DNA from 2 places in the Bradyrhizobium sp. STM 3566 genome. Region 1 is predicted to be linked to the other one. Evidence: predicted binding sites of a transcription regulator. Region 1 holds the regulator's gene; the other holds the start of a gene.
The links. The regulator PhoB, encoded in region 1, activates phosphate uptake and scavenging genes when phosphate is short. The targets are predictions, from matches to a motif close to TGTCATNNANCTGTCAT.
Positions count from the first base shown of each region.

Region 1 (3,406 bases):
TCCGTGAGCGCGCCGACCGTTCATCCCGGCTCGCAGCTGCTGCCCGAGGCGCCCGCCAAGGTCACCGCGCGCAACCTGAATTTCTACTACGGCGAGCACCACGCGCTGAAGAACATCAACCTGGCGCTCGGCACCAACCGTGTCACGGCGTTCATCGGCCCGTCTGGGTGCGGCAAGTCGACCCTGCTGCGCATCTTCAACAGGATGTACGATCTCTATCCGGGCCAGCGCGCCACCGGCCAGCTGCTGCTCGACCACACCAACATCCTCGACCCCAAGCTGGATCTCAACCTGCTGCGGGCGCGGGTCGGCATGGTGTTCCAGAAGCCGACACCGTTCCCGATGACGATCTATGAGAACATCGCCTTCGGCATTCGTCTGTATGAGAAGATCTCGAAGTCTGAGATGGATGACCGCGTCGAGAAGGCGCTGCGCGGCGGCGCGCTGTGGAACGAGGTCAAGGACAAGCTCAATGCCTCCGGCCTGTCGCTCTCCGGCGGCCAGCAGCAGCGCCTCTGCATCGCCCGCACCGTCGCAGTGCGGCCCGAGGTGATCCTGTTCGACGAGCCCTGCTCGGCGCTCGACCCGATCTCGACCGCCAAGGTCGAGGAGCTGATCCAGGAACTGTCCGAGAACTACACGATCGCGATCGTCACCCACAACATGCAGCAGGCGGCGCGCGTCTCCGACAAGACGGCCTTCATGTATCTCGGCGAGTTGATCGAGTTCGACGACACCAGCAAGATATTCACGTCGCCGAGCGACCGGCGCACGCAGGATTACATTACCGGCCGGTTCGGCTGAGGAGACGGAACATGGGTTCTGAACATACCGCAAAGGCCTTCGACACCGACCTCCAGGAGCTCACCCGCCTGGTCGCCGAGATGGGCGGCATCGCCGAGCGCATGATCGTCGATTCCGTCGACGCGCTGATCCGCCGCGACGTCACGCTCGGGCAGCGCGTCGTCACCACCGATGCCGAGCTCGACGCGCTGCAGAAACGCATCGAGGAGCGTGCCGTGCTCACCATCGCCCGCCGCCAGCCGATGGCGGTGGATCTGCGCGAGATCGTCGGCGCCATGCGCGTCGCGACCGATCTGGAGCGCATCGGCGACCTCGCCAAGAACATGGGCAAGCGCGTCGCCGCGCTGGAGACGGATTTCCATCCGCTCAAGCTGTTCCGCGGCCTGGAACACATGACCGATCTCGTGCAGCAGCAGGTCAAGTCGGTGCTGGACGCCTATGCCGCGCACGATCTGCCGGCGGCGATGGCGGTGTGGAAGGGCGACGAGGAGGTCGACGCCATCTGCACCTCGCTGTTCCGCGAACTCCTCACCTATATGATGGAGGACCCGCGCAACATCTCGTTCTGCATCCACCTGATGTTCTGCGCCAAGAACATCGAGCGGATCGGCGATCACGCCACCAACATCGCCGAGACCGTGTTCTACATGATCGAGGGCCAGGCGATCACCGACAAGCGGCCGAAGGGCGACATGACGACCTTCGCCACGACGGTGCCGAATACCTAAGGGAGCGACGACAACATGGGCGCACGCATTATGGTGGTTGAGGACGAGGAAGCTCTCACCGAGCTTCTCCGCTACAACCTCGAAGGCGACGGCTATGACGTCGAGACGGTGATGCGCGGCGATGACGCCGACACCCGCCTCAAGGAGCACATTCCCGATCTGATCGTGCTCGACTGGATGCTGCCGGGCCTGTCAGGCATCGAGCTGTGCCGGCGGCTTCGTACCCGTCCCGAGACCAAGCAGCTGCCGATCATCATGCTCACGGCGCGCGGCGAGGAAAGCGAGCGGGTGCGTGGACTTGCGACCGGTGCCGACGACTACATCGTCAAGCCGTTCTCGGTGCCGGAGCTGCTCGCGCGCGTGAAGGGCCTCTTGCGGCGCGCGAGCCCCGAGCGGCTCGCCACCGTGCTCGCCTATGGCGATATCGAGCTCGATCGCGACAAGCGCCGCGTAGCGCGTTCGGGCCGGCCGATCGATCTCGGCCCGACCGAATATCGCCTCTTGGAGTTCTTCCTGGAGCATCCCGGCCGCGTGTTCTCGCGCGAGCAGCTGCTCGACAGTGTCTGGGGCCGCGACATCTACATCGACGAGCGCACCGTCGACGTCCATATCGGCCGCCTGCGCAAGCTGCTCAATCTCGGCCGCGAGCAGGACCCGATCCGCACCGTTCGCGGCGCCGGCTATGCGCTGGACGATCGTTTCGCGAAGGCAGAGCAGACGTAGGGTTTGCTGGCGTTGCTTTAGCGGGCTGCTGCCATAGCCTCAGTGTCGTCCCGGACAGGCGCGCGCAGATTCGGGACCCATAACGACAGGACGTGATTGTTTTGCGAAAGGGTAACTCGGAGTCCCCGTAACCACGTCTTGCGGTGGCTATTGGTCCCGGATCTGCGCGCGCTTGTGGCGCGCTTGCCGGGACGACTTCGGGTATGTTGAGCCGTCAGCGTGTGACGGCGCCGTCGTTGCAATCAGCTAGATCAACAAACTCACCGCGTGCCCGGCTTCGCCGGCGCGCGGCGACGATCCGCTGTGGGTTGATAGGCCACGCGCGAATGCTGTGCGCAGTAGGGCAGGCCGGAGAGCGCCTTGCCGCCGCAGAAGAAGAAATCCGGGCTCGAGGGATCGCCGACCGGCCAGTGGCAGGTCGCCTCGTTCAATTCCAGCAGCGACAGCCGCTGGCTCATCGGCACCACGTTGTCGTAGGTGACAGGTTCGGCCTCCACCTCGACCTCGAAGGCCTGCGCCAGCGCGGTGTTGCCGCGTGCGACGGGGCGGGTCACCCGCATCATGTGCTGCGCGGGCCGCGCCTTGCGCGGCCGGGGCGCTGCCGATGAAGGGCTCTTGGCGCGGCCGGACAGACCGAGCCGATGCACTTTGCCGATCACGGCATTGCGGGTCACATTGCCGAGCTCCGCCGCGATCTGGCTGGCCGAAAGTCCGGCCTCCCAGAGCTTTTTCAGCTGCTCGACGCGATCATCGGACCAGGTCAAAACCGTCATTGCACCCTTTCCCTCGCTGCGCGCCTGCCAACCTCTGGCCTTCGCAGCGAATGCCTAAAGCCTTGAAAAACCCGTGCCGCCCGAATCCCTTAAGGCTCGCCGGGCGCGCTCAAGGACGCCCGAACGTTTACGCCGGTACATGAGGACTCTTGGGATCAGAACCGCTGCACGAGATGTCGTATCTGACAGTCCAAACGCTACAATATGGCGTGACTCCCGCGCAAGAGTCCGCCGACTCGCTTCCACATGTTCCGTGGTGAAAACCCCGCAAAATCGGCACCGCAAGACTACGGATTCAGCGTTTCGCGAGGCTTTCCGGGCGGCATTGACACCCGTCTTGCCAGGCATAAGATAGTCTCACGTGCCGCCCTTAAAAGG
Region 1 is NZ_CP120692.1:7,565,721-7,569,126, reverse strand. It holds gene pstB (phosphate ABC transporter ATP-binding protein PstB) at 1-804, shown strand, start outside; gene phoU (phosphate signaling complex protein PhoU) at 816-1,532, shown strand; gene phoB (phosphate regulon transcriptional regulator PhoB) at 1,548-2,255, shown strand; gene P6U27_RS35970 (GcrA family cell cycle regulator) at 2,516-3,028, opposite strand.

Region 2 (3,406 bases), 3.4 Mb from region 1:
GCCGTCCTTGTAGAGGCCAGGCATCTCGGCGGTCTCGCCGCCGATCAGGGCGCAGCCGGACTCGCGGCAGCCCTCCGCAACGCCTGCGACGATCGCGGCGGTGGCCTCCGGGTCGAGCTTGCCGCAGGCGAAATAGTCCAGGAAAAACAGCGGCTCGGCGCCCTGTACCACGAGGTCGTTGACGCTCATGGCCACGAGGTCGATGCCGATGCCGCCATGCAGGCCGGTCTCGATCGCGATCTTGACCTTGGTGCCGACACCGTCGGTCGCTGCCACGAGGACGGGGTCCTTGAAGCCGGCCGCCTTGAGGTCGAACAGGCCGCCGAAGCCGCCGATCTCGGCATCCGCGCCCGGCCGTGCGGTGGCGCGCACCATCGGCTTGATCAGGTCGACCAATCGGTTGCCCGCGTCGATATCGACGCCTGAATCGGCGTAAGTGAGGCCGTTTTTGCGGTCGGTCATGCCCGATTTCCAGTGGGTTCGCGGCTGGTTACGTCGAATTCCGGGGACGCGCAATGGCTCGCATGGCGCTCCTGCCTATACTATGTAGAGATATCAACCGGTTCAGCCTTCCGAGGGGCCGAATTCGAGGTCAGACCGGGTGCCGGGAAGCGCTTTCGTGAGTATTCCGAACATCATTACCCTGGGCCGCATCATGTTGGTCCCGATCATCGTCTGGGCCATCGTGTCGAGCCAAATGGAGGTGGCGTTCGCCGTCTTCCTGATCGCCGGCATCAGCGATGCCGTGGACGGCTTCTTGGCCAAGCGGTTCAATATGACGAGCGAACTCGGCGCCCTGCTCGATCCGCTCGCGGACAAGGCGCTGCTGGTCTCGATCTACATGGCGCTCGGCATCTGGGGCGCGATCCCGCGCTGGATCGTGATCCTGGTGGTCTCGCGCGACATCATGATCGTCGCTGCCGTGATCGTATCCTGGTTGTTCGACCGGCCGGTCGAGATGAAGCCGTCGAAAGTGTCCAAGCTCAACACCGTGGCGCAGGTGGCGTTCGCAGCCCTGGTGCTGGCGGCGCTTGCCTTCGGCTTCAAGCCGGCCCCTTATGATATCATCCTGATGGGCCTCGTCACCGTCTTCACGCTTTCCTCCGTGTCGCTCTACCTCGTCGAGTGGCTACGGCACATGAGCACGATCGAGGCCAAATGAGTGAGGATACGGCCCCGCAAAAGGCCAAGTTCGCGCAAGATCAAGTCCAACCTCTTCAGACGGGCCGGCGGGCCGGCATGGAGCAAAGCAAGCGTGGCAGGCCGCGTTCATCCCCGACAATTGGCGTTTTCACTTCCGCATGCGGAGAGCCTGAGCCGGGACAATTTCCTCGAAGGCCCCGCCAATGCCGCCGCTCTGGGCCTGATCGACAGCTGGCCGGAATGGCCGAACCGGATCATGTGGCTGGCTGGCCCGGAAGGAAGCGGCAAGAGCCATCTCGCCGCGATCTGGGCCGAGCTATCAGGCGCCCGCTCGACCACCGCCAATGCGCTGACTGCCGCTGGCGTTCCCGGCGCGCTCGCCACCGGCGCACTGGTGGTCGAGGATCTCAAGGCCAAGGATTTTGACGAGCGCGCCCTGTTTCACCTGATGAATCTCGCCCGCGAGGACGGTGCCTACGTCCTCTTCACCGGACGCGAGGTGCCGGCCGCGCTGGAGATCGAGCTTCGCGACCTGCGCTCGCGTCTGCGGGCCGTTCCCGTGGTCGCGCTGCTGCCCCCCGACGACCAGCTCTTCCGCGGCCTGATCGTCAAGTTCTGCGCCGACCGCCAGCTCACCGTCGACGAGAGCGTGGTCGGCTATCTCGCCACCCGCCTGGAGCGGTCCTCGGCCGCCGCCCGGCAGGCCGTGGAACTGCTCGACAGCGAAGCCCTGCGGCTCGGCCGCCCCGTCACCCGGGCGCTGGCCGCCGAGCTGCTCCGGGACGCCTGACCGGCTCGCGGTCTTCCAGAGCGGCCTGAAACCCGCCTTGACGCGGCGGAGCGGCGGAACATCAATGTCATCGAAACGTCATCGCTCTAACACATGCTCCCGCCGATTTTGCGCGTAAGTCGCAATTGGGCTGAACTGGATGGACCGACTTTTGATGGACTCTGCGCAAGCTGTTGAAACCAAAGAGAAAGTCCCGGAAACTGAGGCCCTGCCGGCGATCGCATCCAGCCCCGAACGGTTCATCAACCGCGAGCTGTCCTGGCTGCATTTCAACCGCCGCGTCCTCGAGGAATCGGTCAATCCCAGCCACCCTGTGCTGGAGCGGGTGCGATTCCTGTCGATTTCGGCGAATAACCTCGACGAGTTCTTCATGGTCCGCGTCGCCGGCATCAAGGCCCAGGTGCGCGAGGGGATTGCCGAGCGCAGTCCAGACGGCCTGACGCCATCGGAGCAGCTCGCGCTGATCAACCGCACCGTGATCCAGCTCGCTTCCGACCAGCAGGCGATCTGGCGCGATCTGCGCGGCACGCTGGCCGATGTCGGCATCGTGCTGGTCGACGGCAAGGACGTCACCAGGGCGGAACGCACCTGGATCGAGGACTACTTCCTCAACAACGTGTTCCCGCTGCTGACGCCGCTCGCGATCGACCCCGCCCACCCCTTCCCGTTCATTCCGAGCCTCGGCTTCACCATTGCGCTGCAGCTCACGCGCGCCGCCGACGGCAAGCAGATGAACGCGCTGATCCGCATGCCTGGCAAGATCGACCGCTTCATCCGCCTGCCAGCCGACGGCAAGACCGTCCGGCTGATCTCGCTGGAACAGGCGACCGCCCTGTTCATCAACCGCCTGTTCCCCGGCTACAATCTGCACGGCCAGGGCGCCTTCCGGATCATCCGCGACTCCGAGCTCGAAATCGAGGAAGAGGCCGAAGACCTCGTCCGCCTGTTCGAGACCGCGCTCAAGCGCCGCCGCCGCGGATCGGTGATCCGGCTCGAGATCGACGCCAAGATGCCGGAGGAGTTGCGCAGCTTCGTGCAGCATGCGCTGTCGGCCGCCGACGACGAGGTCTTCCTGGTCGACGGCGTGCAGGCCATGAACGAGCTGTCGCAGCTCACCCGCCTCGACCGGCCCGACCTCGAATTCACCCCCTACGTGCCGCGCCATCCCGAGCGCGTGCGCGAGCATGGCGGCGACATCTTTGCCGCGATCCGGCAGAAGGACCTGATCGTCCACCATCCCTATGAGTCCTTCGACGTCGTCGTGCAGTTCCTGCAGCAGGCCGCGCGCGATCCCGACGTCGTCGCGATCAAGCAGACGCTCTACCGCACCTCCAACAACTCGCCGATCGTGCGCGCGCTGGCGGAGGCCGCCGAGGCCGGCAAGTCCGTCACCGCGCTGATCGAGCTCAAGGCGCGCTTCGACGAGGAGGCCAACATCCGCTGGGCGCGCGACCTCGAGCGCGCCGGCGTACA
Region 2 is NZ_CP120692.1:4,156,488-4,159,893, forward strand. It holds gene purM (phosphoribosylformylglycinamidine cyclo-ligase) at 1-462, opposite strand, end outside; gene P6U27_RS20090 (CDP-alcohol phosphatidyltransferase family protein) at 620-1,162, shown strand; gene P6U27_RS20095 (DnaA ATPase domain-containing protein) at 1,256-1,933, shown strand; gene P6U27_RS20100 (RNA degradosome polyphosphate kinase) at 2,088-3,406, shown strand, end outside.
Region 2: the regulator PhoB is predicted to act here: its motif matches at 1,999-2,015, upstream of P6U27_RS20100 (RNA degradosome polyphosphate kinase).